One region of the Bradyrhizobium sp. HKCCYLRH3099 genome, then DNA from elsewhere that is predicted to be linked to it. Evidence: riboswitches for the same ligand, from Rfam matches in the RefSeq annotation. Region 1 holds a riboswitch; the other holds the start of a gene.
The links. Region 1 has a riboswitch for S-adenosylmethionine ahead of metX (homoserine O-acetyltransferase MetX). Riboswitches for the same ligand answer to the same signal wherever they lie in the genome.

Region 1 (7,171 bases):
CTGATCCGAGCGTTGCGCTGTTCTCGCAGGCGGCGGGCACACCGTTGATGAACGCCAAGCTCGACGAGATCCTGGTCGTCGCGCAGGTGTGGGACCCGAAGCGGGTCATCGCCGAGTTCAAGGGACCGGCAAAGATCGCCGATGGCCGCGGCCCGGATTCGTTCGTCGTCAATTGGCAGGTCGGCCAGGCCAGCGTCCGCGGCCTCCCCGGACCGCCGCAACGCGCCGACCTCGTGTTCGAACAGCCGACCATCGATCGCATCGAGGGCAACGCCGCCGTACCCACAGCGCGTGCCGACCACGCCGAACTGCACGGGCGGCTGGCCGAGGGTACGCCGTCGGATCATCCGGTGCTGGAAACCGCGCTGCAGATTGCCAACGGCAGCATCCAGGGTGGCCATCCGCTGCTCGCCGAACCCTTCAACACGGACATCCAGGCCCGCGTCACCGGGCTGAAGGATTTCCGCCCCAAACCCTGGCCGGAGCGGTTTCGCGAGATCCAGGCGGCGGGCGGTCATGTCGAGATCGTCCAGGCGCGCATCCAGCAGGGCGAGCTGCTCGCCATCGCCGCGGGCTCGCTGACCTTGACGGCCAACGGCAACATCGATGGCGAGGTGCAGATGACAGTGGCCGGGATCGAAAAGGTCATCCCGGCGCTCGGCCTCGACAAGATGCTCGACAACGGCGTGCCGCAGGGGACGCTCGACCGCGTCGCGCCCGGCGTGAAGTCGCAGGACGTCAACAATCTGTTGGGCGCGCTCGACCGCGCCATTCCCGGCCTCGGCAAGGTCGTCAAGCAGAACGCCAATGTCGGCGTCGCGCTCGGCATCAATGCGCTCGGCAAGGAAGCCACGCTCGAGGGCCGCAAGGCGCGGACCTTCCCGTTGCGCTTCTCCGATGGCGTCGTCGTGCTCGGTCCGTTCAAGGTCGCCCGCGTTCCTCCGCTGTTCTGATCTCAGGGCTTCTTGAGCTGCGGCAGCGGCCGGCCGAAATCCGGCGCCGCCGAATCCTGGCCGATGTCGACGATGCCGCGGCGGATCGCCCGCGTGCGGGTAAAGTGGTCGAACAGCGCCTCGCCGTCTCCGCGCCGGATCGCGCGCGTCAGCTTCGACAGATCCTCGGTAAAGGTGCCGAGCATGTCGAGCACGGCGTCCTTGTTGCTCAGGAAGATGTCGCGCCACATCGTCGGGTCGGAGGCCGCGATGCGTGTGAAGTCGCGGAAGCCGCCGGCGGAGAACTTGATCACCTCGGACTCCGTCACCTGCGCGAGCTCGTCGGCGGTGCCGACGATGGTGTAGGCGATCAGATGCGGCAGATGGCTGGTGATCGCGAGCACGCGGTCATGATGATCCGGCGTCATGATCTCGACCTTGGCGCCGAGCGCCGCCCAGAACGCGCGCAGATGATCGACCGCGCCGGCATCGACGCCGTCGGGCGGCGTCAGGATGCACCAGCGGTTGATGAACAGCTCGGCGAAGCCGGAGTCCGGTCCCGAATTCTCTGTGCCGGCGACCGGATGGGCCGGCACGAAATGAACGTGCGCGGGCAGATGCGGGGCCATGTCGCGGACGATCGCGCCCTTGACCGAGCCGACGTCGGAGACGATGGCGCCGGGCTTGAGATGCGGAGCGATCTCCGCCGCGACCGGGCCGCAAGCGCCGACGGGAATGCAGAGGATGACGAGATCGGCGTCCTTCACGGCTTCAGCATTGCTCTCGACGACACGGTCGACGATGCCGAGCTCGGCGACGCGCGCCCGCGTCTTCTCCGAGCGCGCCGTGGTGATGATCTCGCCGGCGACGCCTTGCAGCTTGGCCGCGCGCGCGATCGAGCCGCCGATCAGGCCGAAGCCGATCAGCGCTACACGTTCGAAATGCCCTGCGACGCTCACTTCGCCCCCATGAAGTCACGAAGCGCATCGATCACGAGACGGTTGGCTTCCTCGGTGCCGATCGTCATGCGCAAGGCGTTCGGCAGCTTGTAGTTGGCGACCGCGCGCAGCACGAGGCCGTGCCGGGTCAGGAATTCGTCCGCCTCGACCGCGGTCTTGCCCTGTTCGGCCGGGAAGTGAATCAGGATGAAGTTGGTGACGCTCGGCGTCACCTTGAGCCCGAGCTTGCCGATCTCCTCGGTGAGCCGGTTGCGCCACGTCTCCGTGTGCGTCTTCGACATCTGCTGATGCGCGGTGTCCTCGATCGCCGCGACGGCCGCGAGCATCGCCGGCGCCGAGACGTTGAACGGCCCGCGAATGCGGTTGATGGCATCGACGATGTGGGCGGGTCCGAACATCCAGCCGACGCGCAGTGCCGCGAGGCCGTGGATCTTGGAGAAGGTGTGGGTCACCACGGTGTTCTCGGTGGTCGCCACCAGCTCGAGGCCGAACTCATAATCGTTGCGCGAGACGTAGTCGGCATAGGCGGCGTCGAGCACCAGCAGGACATGCGCGGGCAGGCCGGCGCGCAGCCGCCTGACCTCGTCGAACGGGATGTAGGTGCCGGTCGGATTGTTCGGGTTGGCGAGCCAGACGAGCTTGGTGCGTGGCGTCACCGCGGCGAGGATCGCATCGACGTCGGTGCGGTACTCGGTCTCCGCGGCCACGACGTTCTTGGCGCCGCAGGCCATGGTGGCGATCGGATAGACGAGAAAGCCGTGCGCCGTGGAGATCGCCTCATCACCCTCGCGCAGGAACGTGTGCGCCAGGAGATTGAGGATCTCGTCGGAGCCGGCGCCGCAGACGATGCGGTCGGGATCGAGGCCGTAGGTGCGGCCGATCGCTTCGCGCAGCACCCGCGAGGTGCCTTCCGGATAGTCCTCCAGATGCGTGGCCGCGCTCTTGAAGGCCTCGATGGCCTTCGGCGACGGGCCGAACGGGGTCTCGTTGGCCGACAGCTTGAACACCTTCCGGCCGGGCTCGGGCTTGGGGCTCTTGCCGGGCGTGTAGGGTGCGATGTCGAGAATGCCGGGGTTCGGCACGGGGCGGTTCATCATCAACTCCGGACAATCATCTCGGGCGCAAGGTTGGCCTCAGCTCGGAACCGTATAGCGTTTCGCATGGCCGCCGACGAGCGCCGCCGAGCGCACAGAGGCGCCCGCCGCGATCAGCGCGGCCTTGATGCTGTCGAGGTTCGACGGCGCCTCGATCGACACCAGCAGAGCGGCGCTGTCGAAGGCGGTATCGGGCACCGCGACGACGTCCGCCAGCGGCGACAGCGCCCGCGACACCTGCGCATTCCAGCCGGAGACGCGGATGCTCCAGGTCTCGACCTCCAGCACCAGTGCGTCGTCGGCGACGCGCGACACCGCGAACACCGGCAGCGCGGCCGGATGGTCGGCACGCTCGATGAAGGGCAGCCGCGCGATGATCTTCGGCGCGCCGACAGGCTCGAGCGTGATCCACCATGGCGTATGGCCCGAGGTCGTCGATACCAGCGCCAGATCGCCCTTCGAGCGCGCCACTGCTTCAACCGCGGCCTGGGCGCTGAAATGGGCGACGTAGGGCACGACGAAGCCGAAATGGAACCTCGCGGAGTCACGCATCGCGGACTCGCCGACCGAGACGTCGGCATGCACCGAGAACGGCGCCTGGACATAGGTGAAGGTCGAGACGATCACCCGCCAGATGCCCTCGACGGTGTCCAGCGGCAGGATGCCGCGATGGCGCTGCACCAGGCGGCGCATCATGTCGGCCTCGCGCGCCGGGCGGAACGCCGAGCCGACCTCCTGGGTCTTCTTGACCTTGATCAGCCGGTCGATGATGTCGGCCCGCTGCATCAGCAAGTGGTGCACCTGCTCGTCGATCGCGTCGATCTCCTTGCGCAGATCGGCGAGCGAGGGCGGTGCGGGCGGCGGGTTCGACATGTCCGGATCACTCTGCGCGGGGGGAACGAGTGCCGTTCTGTCCGATGCGCCGGGCCTGTGCAACAGCAAGTTTACCTTGTGCTGCCTAGGCTTGGCTGGTCTGCAGCCGTGGAAAGTCCGATTGGCGGTCAACCCCAGCTTGCCTTGACGAGGAGCGCCCGCGGGACTAGTTTCTGCTCGTTCCGTGGTCATTTGAGCCGGCCGGCTTGCAGCCACGTTAAAAAACTCGCTAAACAGGCCGGGGACGTTATCGATCCCGGCCGAACCCCAGTTCAGGCCGGGTTTTTCATGGCCTGATATGTCACGTGGTTCGGGAGCCCTTGCCGGAAGGCCGGGGTGAGAGACATGACAGGCCTGACGCCGAAATCCACCTCCGCGCTGCGCAGCGTTGCGCCGGAAGAGCGTTCGCACGAAGTCGACCATCCGAGTTCGCTGGTCGCGCAGTTCGGCGCCGACAAGCCGCTCAAGCTCGATTGCGGCGTCGACCTCTCGCCGTTCCAGATCGCCTACCAGACCTATGGCGAGCTCAACGCCGACAAGTCCAATGCCGTGCTGATCTGCCACGCGCTGACCGGCGACCAGCATGTCGCCAACCGCCATCCGATGACCGGCAAGCCCGGCTGGTGGGAGACCTTGGTCGGCCCCGGACGGCCACTCGATCCCGCGCGCTACTTCATCATCTGCTCGAACGTGATCGGCGGCTGCATGGGCTCGACCGGCCCGGCCTCGCTGAACCCGACGACCGGCAAGGTGTGGGGTCTCGACTTCCCGATCATCACCATTCCCGACATGGTGCGCGCGCAGGCGATGCTGATCGATCATCTCGGCATCGACACCCTGTTCGCCGTGGTCGGCGGCTCGATGGGTGGCATGCAGGCGCTGCAATGGACGGTGGCCTATCCTCACCGCGTGTTCGCGAATCTCGCGATCGCCTGCGCGACGCGGCATTCGGCGCAGAACATCGCCTTCCACGAGCTCGGCCGCCAGGCTGTCATGGCCGATCCGGAATGGGATCACGGCCGCTACGCCGACAAGGCCACGCATCCGCATCGCGGGCTGGCGGTGGCGCGGATGGCGGCGCACATCACCTATCTGTCGGACGCCGCGCTGCATCGCAAGTTCGGCCGCCGCATGCAGGACCGCGAGCTGCCGACCTTCTCGTTCGATGCTGATTTCCAGGTCGAGAGCTATCTGCGCTACCAGGGCTCGTCCTTCGTCGAGCGCTTCGACGCCAACTCCTATCTCTATCTGACGCGGGCGATGGACTATTTCGACATCGCCGCCGACCATGACGGCGTGCTGGCCGCGGCGTTCCGCGGCATCCAGACCCGGTTCTGCGTGGTGTCGTTCACCAGCGACTGGCTGTTTCCGACGTCGGAGTCGCGGGTGCTGGTGCATGCGCTGAACGCGTCGAGCGCGCGGGTGTCGTTCGCGGAGATCGAGACCGACAAGGGGCATGACGCGTTCCTGCTCGACGTGCCCGAATTCTTCGAGATCGCCAGCGCGTTTCTCGACTCGGCCGGCAAGGCGCGCGGCCTCAAGCCTGCGACGGGAGGCTGAGCCATGAGCCTGCAAGGTGTGTTGCCGCTGGACGGCTTTTCCGGCGGTGAGGTGCTGGCCTATCGCCCCGATCATCTGTTGATCGCCGGCATGGTCGAGCGCGGCTCCAAGGTGCTCGACATCGGCTGCGGCGACGGCGATCTGTTGCAACTCTTGGAGAGCCGCGGCATCGACGGCCGCGGCATCGAGCTGTCGCGCGAGGGCGTCAACCATTGCGTCGCCAAGGGGCTCGCGGTGGTGCAGGGCGATGCCGACACCGATCTCGTCGACTATCCCGACGACGCCTTCGACTACGTAATCTTGTCGCAGACCCTGCAGGCGACGCGCCGGCCGAAGGCCGTGCTCGAAAATCTGCTGCGCATCGGCCGCCGCGCCATCGTCACTTTCCCGAATTTCGGCTTCTGGCGGCTGCGCCTGCAACTGCTCGTCGGCGGCCACATGCCGCGCACCGACAATCTGCCCTTCACCTGGTACGACACGCCCAACATTCATTTCTGCACCATCAAGGATTTCGTGCAGCTCTGCGACGAGATCGACGTGAAGATGGAGCGCGCGGTCGCTCTTGATAGTTACGGCCGTCCATTGCGCGTGGCCATGCCCTGGTGGTTCTGGAACATGTTCGGCGAGCAGGGCGTGTTTCTGCTGAGCCGGGGGGAACGGCGGTAGGGGCGCCGTCCGCTGCCCAGCATGCTGTAGACGTTTGTGTCCCGCTCTCTCAACCGTCATGGCCGGGCTTGTCCCGGCCATCCACGTCGTGCGGCACCCTGAGAACCACGTGGATGCCCGGGACGGAGCCCGGGCATGACGAGTAACCCAATTGCGACATGGGACGGAGTGGGTGATGGTCGACCTCTCTCCACCGTCATGGCCGGGCCTGTCCCGGCCATCCGCGTCGTGCGGCATCCTGAGAACCGCGTGGATGCCCGGGACTGCGCCCGGGCATGACGAGCAAATCAGTTGCCATATTGCTCGTGACAATGGCTCGTCGTAGTATCCCGCGATGGCGGGTGGCTACGTGTATTTCATGACCAATCGTCCCAATGGCACGATCTATGTCGGCGTGACCAGCAATCTTGTGCAACGCGTCTATCAGCATCGGTGTGGTCTGATCGACGGCTTCACCAAGCGATATGGCTTGAGGCGGCTGGTCTACTTCGAGATCTTCGACGATATCCAAAGCGCCATCCAGCGCGAGCACAACATCAAGCATTGGTCGCGCGCGTGGAAGGTTGGGCTGATCGTTGCAAGCAACCCCGACTGGAACGATCTCTACGATACGATCGTAATGTAGATCGCGGATGCGGAGCGACGTGGATGGCCGGGACAAGCCCGGCCATGACGAGCTTGGGGTTGGCGTTTTTCACTTTTCAAAGATCCGATGTGGTTGAGACAAGGCATAAACCTCCCGCCGCGCATCCGCGCCCGGGCTCTGCATCAGTCTCGCCTCTGGAAAACGCAGAGGCGCAGGGAAGGCCGGATGCTGGCCGCACCCATGGCCCGCCTGCGAGAAAAAATGCAGGCGGCAGGTACCACAGGTACGAGCCGGGAACACCCAGCCTTCCCTGCGCGATGGTTTGACGGCTGCTTCGCGTTCTCCCTGGTGCGCCGGGCTTTCTGGCCACCATCCCCATGAGAAGCGAAAGCCTCGCCATGAGTTGACATCAGCGTCGGGATGTCAGGACCGCGCGACTTGACCGTGCGCATCGGAATTGTTCGTCCGCGCGAGCGAACTCACGCGCAACCCGACACGCCC
Region 2 (7,171 bases), on a different contig from region 1:
CGTTGTCTTCGAAGGCCTGTCCTGCGCCGGCGCGCCAACGAGCTGCCCGTCGCGCTATTCTGCCGCAGCAACAAACAACTTGTGCCGTCGGGCAAATCAGGCGCACATTTCCGCGCGTCCCTGCTGCCGCATGAGGGGCGTGTCGCGACCGTCACGAGACGTTGGCAGTGGGATGCGATGGGCGTGTGTCGACGCAGCGTGGCTTGGTTCGCGCGGACGAACGGCGGTGCACGCACGGTCAAGTCGCGCGGTCCTGATATCCCGATGCTGATATCAACTCGCGTTGGAGCGCTGCTTCACGTGGGGATGGTGGCCAACAAGCCCGGCGCACCAGGGAGAACGCGAAGCAGCCGTTAAAACCGATCGCGCAGGGAGGGCCGGGTCGTTCCGGCTGAACCTGTGGTACCTGCCGCCTGCATTTTTTCTCGCAGGCGGGCCGCAGGCCTCAGCCGAGGCCTGGCTCTCCCTGCGCCCTCTGTTGGAAGAGGGCGGACGAAGAGGACAAAGCTCGGGCGCGGATGCGTGGCGAGGGCGTTGAGGCGTGTCGATCTGGCGAATGACTGCAACGTGGGTTCTGGCGGTCTTGCTCCGCTGTCATGCCCCGCGAGGGCGGGGCATCCAGTACGCCGAGCCCTCTCGTTTGATCACTGCGGTCCCGGAATACTGGATCGCCCGGTCAAGCCGGGCGATGACCGTGAGGGATCCGGCGTACACACCTACTCACCGCGAGACGTCAGCGCCCCCGCTAATTCAGCACCCGCTTGCCGCCATCAGGTCCGTCCAGCGAGAACGCCGGCACCGCGATATCGAACTGCTCGCCGCTCTCGCTCTCCATCTGATAGGAGCCCGACATGAAGCCGGAGGCGGTCGTCAGCGGCACGCCGGAGGTGTATTCGAACCGCTCGCCCGGCGCGAGCACCGGCTGCTCGCCGACCACGCCCTCGCCGCGGACCTCCTGCTGCCGGCCGACGCCGTCGGTGATGATCCAGTGACGGCTGCGCAGCCGCACCGTCTCCTCACCGGTATTAGTGATGACGACTGTATAGGACCAGAACCAGCGGCCATCCGTGACCGAGGATTTCTCGGGCAGGAAGTTGGGCTCGACGGTCACTTCGATGTGGCGAGTCACGGCGCGATACATGACGGCATTGTAGCGGAAACCGATGTCGGAACCAATCGTAACGCCATCGTGCTTTCAACACAGTTCCGCCTTATGGCACCAGAATCGCGGACTCTGCCGCCGGGTATCCTCCGATCCGTCGGTCGGGATCGGAGCCCCGGCGGGGCCGGCCGTCGTCGCCCCTGTGATGCGTTGCGATCGCTGCCGTTGGTCCGCGCGGCCGAAAAACTGGGCACGGCCCAGCCGACAAGTCCTTCATCGCTTGCGCAAAAATTGCGCAGCCCTACATTCGCCCTGCCGGGCCTTCCAGGCTGGCAGCCTTGACGTGGTGCCTGATGACGTCGATTGCCGATCGCCTTTCCGGACCATCCGCGCCCGCCGCTGCCGCGCCGACGTCGCTCGCGGAAACGGCTGCGGCTGCGAGCGTGGGCGCGCCCGCCATCACGGCTGCCCCGGCAGCGGCGCCGCCGGCGAAGGCTGCTTCACCCGCAATCACATTCCCGGCAGTCGGTGAGCGCGAGCTGCGGCTCGATCTGTTCCGCGGGCTGGCACTGTGGCTGATCTTCATCGATCATTTGCCGCCGAATCTGCTGACCTGGTTCACGATCCGCAACTACGGCTTCTCCGACGCCACCGAGATCTTCATCTTCATCTCCGGCTACACCGCCGCGTTCGTCTACGGCCGCGCGATGCAGGACGCCGGCTTCATCGTCGCCACCGCGCGCATCCTGCGCCGGGTCTGGCAGATCTACGTCGCCCACGTCTTCCTGTTCACGATCTTCCTCGCCGAAATCTCCTACGTTGCGACCAGCTTCGAGAACCCGCTCTACACCGAAGAGATGGGGATCATGGACTTCCTGAAGCAGCCGGACGTGACGATCGTGCAGGCGCTGATCCTGCGCTTCCGGCCCGTCAACATGGACGTGCTGCCGCTCTACATCGTGCTGATGCTGTTCCTGCCGTTGATCCTGTGGCTGATGCGCTGGCGTCCCGATGTCACCCTCGGTCTGTCGGTCGTTCTCTACGCGGTCACCTGGGAGCTCGATCTCTATCTCACCGCCTATCCGAACGGCTTCTGGGCCTTCAATCCGTTCGCCTGGCAATTGCTGTTCGTGTTCGGCGCGTGGTGCGCGCTCGGCGGCGCACAGCGCATGTCACGCATCATCAATTCCCCGATCACGCTCGGGCTCTGCGTCGCCTATCTGGTCGCGGCCTTCTGCGTCACCCTGACCTGGTACATCCCGCAGCTCGGTCATCTGATGCCGCGCCGAATCGAGCAATGGATGTATCCGATCGACAAGACCGATCTTGACGTGTTGCGTTTCGCGCATTTCCTCGCACTCGCAGCACTCACCGTGCACTATCTGCGCAAGGATTGGCCGCTGCTGAAGTCACGCTGGCTGCGGCCGCTGATTGTTTGCGGGCAACACTCGCTGGAGATCTTCTGCCTCGGCGTGTTTCTGGCGTTCGCGGGTCATTTCGTGCTTGCCGAAGTGTCGGGCGGCGCCATGATGCATGCGGTGATCAGCCTGTGCGGCATCCTCATCATGTGGGGGGTGGCGTCGCTGATTTCGTGGTACAAGCGTGAGGCCGATAAGGGCGCGGCGCGAAAAGGTGCGCGCAGCAACGCCGATCTGGCGGGAGGGGGCTGATGAAGTCCGTCTCGTGGTTAAGGTTTGGTATCGCAGCGCTGGCGGTGACGCTGGCAGCGTCTGCGCGCGCGGAAGACGCGCCGCAGAATTGCGAGGTGCCGGCCTACCTGCTGACGACCGAGAGCCCACTCCCGAAAGTTGCAGACGCCGTCAAGACCGCCCGCACGCTGGATATTCTCGTCGTCGGAAGCCGCTCATCCTCCATCGTCAGCACGGCGGATGCCGCCGCGTATCCTTACCGGCTGCAGGCGGCCCTGAAGGACAAGCTTCCGGCCGTCACCATCAACCTGACGGTCGAGCTGCAGCCGAAAAAGACGGCGGAGGAAATCGCCGGAAATCTTGTTAAACTGGTGGAAGGAAAAAGGCCTAATTTGGTCATCTGGCAGACCGGAACGGTCGACGCCATGCGGTCGATCGATCCTGATGAGTTCCGGCAGGCGGTCGACGACGGTGTGGCGACGCTGCAGAGAGCGGGAGCTGATGTCGTCTTGATGAACCTGCAATACAGCCCGCGGACGGAAACGCTGATTTCCGTGCCGCCCTATGTCGACAACATGCGGGTGGTGGCGCAGCAGCGCGACATTCCGCTGTTCGATCGCTTCGCGATCATGCGGCAATGGAACGAGCAGGGCGATTTCGACCTGTTCAATCCGACGCACGGGGTCGAGCTGGCCAAGCAGGTTCATGATTGCCTCGGACGGGCGCTGTCGAAGTTCATCATCGACGCGGCGCATGTCGGTCCGGCGCAGCAGAACTAGGGTCATGTTGTCTATGTGTTCGAATAAATTGTGCCGCGTATCTGGGACATGGGAGATGCTTTCGGCTGCCGTGGTCCTGGTGACGGCTCTCTCGATCAGCCCGCAGCTCGCACGCGCGCAGGGCGCCGAGGTGGCTGCCGAGTTTGCGGTCAGCGAATTGCGTCCGACCATCGGCCACGTCATGGTGGCTCAGGCCGGCAATCCGGCGCCCGGTCCGATCGCCGCCGTCAATCCTGCGGCCAAGACGTCGCCGCCGGCAAATGCGCCAGCCATGACGGACGCGCAGTCGCCCGCGAGTGCGGCGGTCATGGCCGCCACCCCGTCGCAGTCGCGCAGCATCACCGAGCGCGCGATCGACAAGGTCAAGCAGGTCGCGAAGTCCGCGAGCGACATCTTCAACCGCGTGCCCTGCCTGCCGCCGAAGGGCGTCGCGAAGAAGAATTTCATTTCCCTGCCGCATGTGGCGAACAAATTGGCCTCCGGCCTGCCGGTCGTCATCGTCGCCTTCGGCTCGTCATCGACGCAGGGCTATGGCGCGAGCACGCCCGACTACAACTATCCGAACCGGCTCGCAGCGCAGCTGCGCCGGCAATATCCGATGGCCGACATCACCGTGATCAATGCCGGCGTCGGCGGTGAGGATGCGCCGGAAATGATGAAACGGCTGGAGACGTCGGTGATCGATCGTCATCCGGATCTCGTGATCTGGCAGGTCGGCACCAATGCGGTGCTGCGCGACCTCGATCCGACCGAGACCGCCAAGCTGGTCGAGGACGGCGTCGCCAAGATCCAGGCGGCGGCGTCCGACGTCGTGCTGGTCGATCTGCAATATTCGCCGAGGGTCAACGAGCGTTCGGAGAACGCCAGCCGCATGAACAAGCTGCTCGGCCGCATCGCCGAGCTGCATCACGCCGGCATCTTCCCGCGCTTCGAGGTGATGCGCGACTGGCACGAGCGCCAGGCGATCCCGATGAATGAGTTCGTGATCTCGGACGGCCTGCACATGAGCGACTGGGGCTACGCCTGCTTCGCCCAGCTGCTCGGCGACGACATCATCCGCTCGGTCGGCCAGGTGAAGCTCGGCATCAACGCGCCGTCCGAGGTGTTGACCTATCGGCCGATGTGACGAGGGCGAGTAGGGAATAACGCGTAGCGAATAGGGGACGGGACCATCTATTCGCTACTGCCAATTCGCCATTCGCTAAGCGGCCTTCAGGGCCGCGTCGAGATCCTCGATCAGATCATCGGCATGCTCGAGGCCGGCGGAGAAGCGGATGAAGCCCTCGCTGATCCCAAGCTCGGCGCGCGCCTCCGGCGTCAGCCGCTGATGCGTGGTAGTTGCGGGATGCGTGACCAGCGTCTTGGAGTCGCCGAGATTGTTGGAGATGCGCGCGAGCTTGAGCCCGTTGAGCGTGCGGAACGCCGCGGGCTTGCCGCCCTTGACCTCGAAGCCGACCAAGGTCGAGCCGGCGCGCATCTGCTTCCTGACCGTCGCCGCCTGCGGATGGTCCTCGCGGCCCGGATAGATCAGCCGCGAGATCTTCGGATGCGCGGCGAGGAAGTCGGCCACCTTGCCCGCCGTGTCGGTCTGCGCGCGCACGCGCACAGCGAGCGTCTCGAGGCCCTTCAGCAGCACCCAGGCGTTGAACGGCGAGATCGACGGGCCGGTCTGGCGCATGAAATTGTGGATGTGCTCGGCGATGAACGCCTCCGACGACAGGATCACGCCGCCGAGGCAGCGGCCCTGGCCGTCGATATGCTTGGTCGCGGAGTACACGACGACATCGGCGCCCAGCGCCAGCGGGCTCTGCCAGATCGGGGTGGCGAAGACGTTGTCGACGATCAGCCGCGCGCCATGCGCGTGCGCGATCTCGGCAATCGCCGGGATATCCATCACGTCGAGTGTCGGATTGGTCGGGCTCTCCAGGAAGAACGACTTGGTATTCGGCCGGACCGCCTTCTGCCACTGGTCGAGGTCGAGCCCGTCGACCAGGGTCGACTCGATGCCGTAGCGCGGCAGCAGGTCCTCGACGACGTAGCGGCAGGAGCCGAACAGCGCCTTGGCCGCGACGACATGGTCGCCGGCGCGCAGGGGCGCCAGGATCGCGGTGGTGACGGCGGCCATGCCGGTGGCGGCCGAGCGGCAGGCCTCGGCGCCTTCGAGCTCGATCATGCGGCGCTCGAACATCGCCGTGGTCGGGTTGGAGAAGCGCGAATAGATGAAGCCGGGATCCTCGCCCTTGAAGCGCGCCTCGCACTCCTCGGCGGTGGCGTAGACGAAACCCTGCGTGAGATAGAGCGCCTCGGCGGTCTCGCCGAATTCGGAGCGCAGGCCGCCGGAATGCACCAGCCGGGTTTCGGGACGGTAGTGGGCGAACGACGCCGGCGCCTTCGCGGGGGACTTCGACATGTGACCTCCATCGTGACCACCGCGCCTGGCGATGGGCACAAAAAAACCGGCCTGGGAAAACTCCTCACGGCCGGGATCACAATCGTCCCCGGCCTGTTTAGCGACTTATTTAACGTGGCTGCAAGCCGGCCGGCTCAAATCACCACGGGATAAGTCGTGCTCATAGTCCCACCCGGCCTTTCCGTCAAGCCAGCCATCGGATAACCGGTCAAAAGACCCTATATAGGCTCGCATAGCCGCCATTCCGGCAAAGGATCAGGTCTTGCCGTTTTCGCTTCCCGCCGACGCCCATGGCATCCTGCCCGACCGCATGATCGTGGCGATGGCCGAGGCCGGCCTGATCATTCCCGAATACGATTTCGTCGAGAGCCAGATCCAGCCCGCGAGCTTGGATTTGCGGCTGGGCGACGTGGCCTATCGGGTGCGGGCGAGCTTCCTGCCGGGGCCGGGCTCCACGGTGGCCGAGCGCATCGACGAGCTGAAGCTGCACGAGATCGCGCTCGCCGATGGCGCGGTGCTGGAGACCAACTGCGTCTACATCGTGCCGCTGCTGGAGAGCCTGGCGCTGCCGAAGGACATCGTCGCCGCCGCCAATCCGAAGAGCTCGACCGGGCGGCTCGACGTGTTCACGCGCGTGATCGCCGACGGCACCCGCCGCTTCGACATGATCGGCGCGGGCTATCACGGCCCGCTCTATGCCGAGATCAGCCCCAAGACGTTTCCCGTCTTGTTGCGCGAGGGCTCGCGCCTCTCCCAGGTCCGCTTCCGCTACCGCGATGCCGTCTTGTCCGAGGATGAGCTCATCGCGCTGCACGAGGCCGAGCGGCTGGTCGATCGCGACGATGCCGATCTCACCGGCGGCGTGGCGCTGTCCGTCGACCTCTCCGGCAGCAATGCCAACGGCTATGTCGGCTACCGCGCCAAGCGCCATACGGGGGTCGTCGATGTCGACCGCCGCGGCGGCTATCCGGTGGAGGAATTCTGGGAGCCGATCAAGGCGCGGCCCGACGGCAGCCTGATCCTCGATCCCGGCGAGTTCTACATCCTCGCCTCGAAGGAGGCCGTACAGGTGCCGCCGGACTACGCCGCCGAGATGGTGCCGTTCGATCCGCTGGTCGGCGAATTCCGCGTGCACTATGCCGGCTTCTTCGATCCCGGCTTCGGCTATGCCGGGGCCGGCGGGCAGGGCTCCCGCGCCGTGCTCGAGGTGCGCTCGCGCGAGGTGCCGTTC

Region 2: linked by a shared signal. The riboswitch ahead of ACQR1Y_RS10625 (O-succinylhomoserine sulfhydrylase) and the one ahead of metX (homoserine O-acetyltransferase MetX) in region 1 are both predicted to bind S-adenosylmethionine.

Annotation. Positions count from the first base shown of each region.
Region 1 covers NZ_JBNPTW010000025.1:25,816-32,986, forward strand. The annotation lists gene ACQR1Y_RS32005 (DUF2125 domain-containing protein) at 1-953, shown strand, start outside; gene ACQR1Y_RS32010 (prephenate/arogenate dehydrogenase family protein) at 956-1,891, opposite strand; gene hisC (histidinol-phosphate transaminase) at 1,888-2,985, opposite strand; gene ACQR1Y_RS32020 (chorismate mutase) at 3,025-3,858, opposite strand; SAM riboswitch at 4,033-4,112, shown strand; gene metX (homoserine O-acetyltransferase MetX) at 4,204-5,418, shown strand; gene metW (methionine biosynthesis protein MetW) at 5,422-6,084, shown strand; gene ACQR1Y_RS32035 (GIY-YIG nuclease family protein) at 6,419-6,709, shown strand.
Region 2 covers NZ_JBNPTW010000003.1:532,260-539,430, forward strand. The annotation lists gene apaG (Co2+/Mg2+ efflux protein ApaG) at 746-1,141, opposite strand; gene ACQR1Y_RS10610 (OpgC domain-containing protein) at 1,456-2,772, shown strand; gene ACQR1Y_RS10615 (SGNH/GDSL hydrolase family protein) at 2,772-3,530, shown strand; gene ACQR1Y_RS10620 (GDSL-type esterase/lipase family protein) at 3,586-4,656, shown strand; gene ACQR1Y_RS10625 (O-succinylhomoserine sulfhydrylase) at 4,732-5,940, opposite strand; SAM riboswitch at 6,017-6,096, opposite strand; gene ACQR1Y_RS10630 (2'-deoxycytidine 5'-triphosphate deaminase) at 6,203-7,171, shown strand, end outside.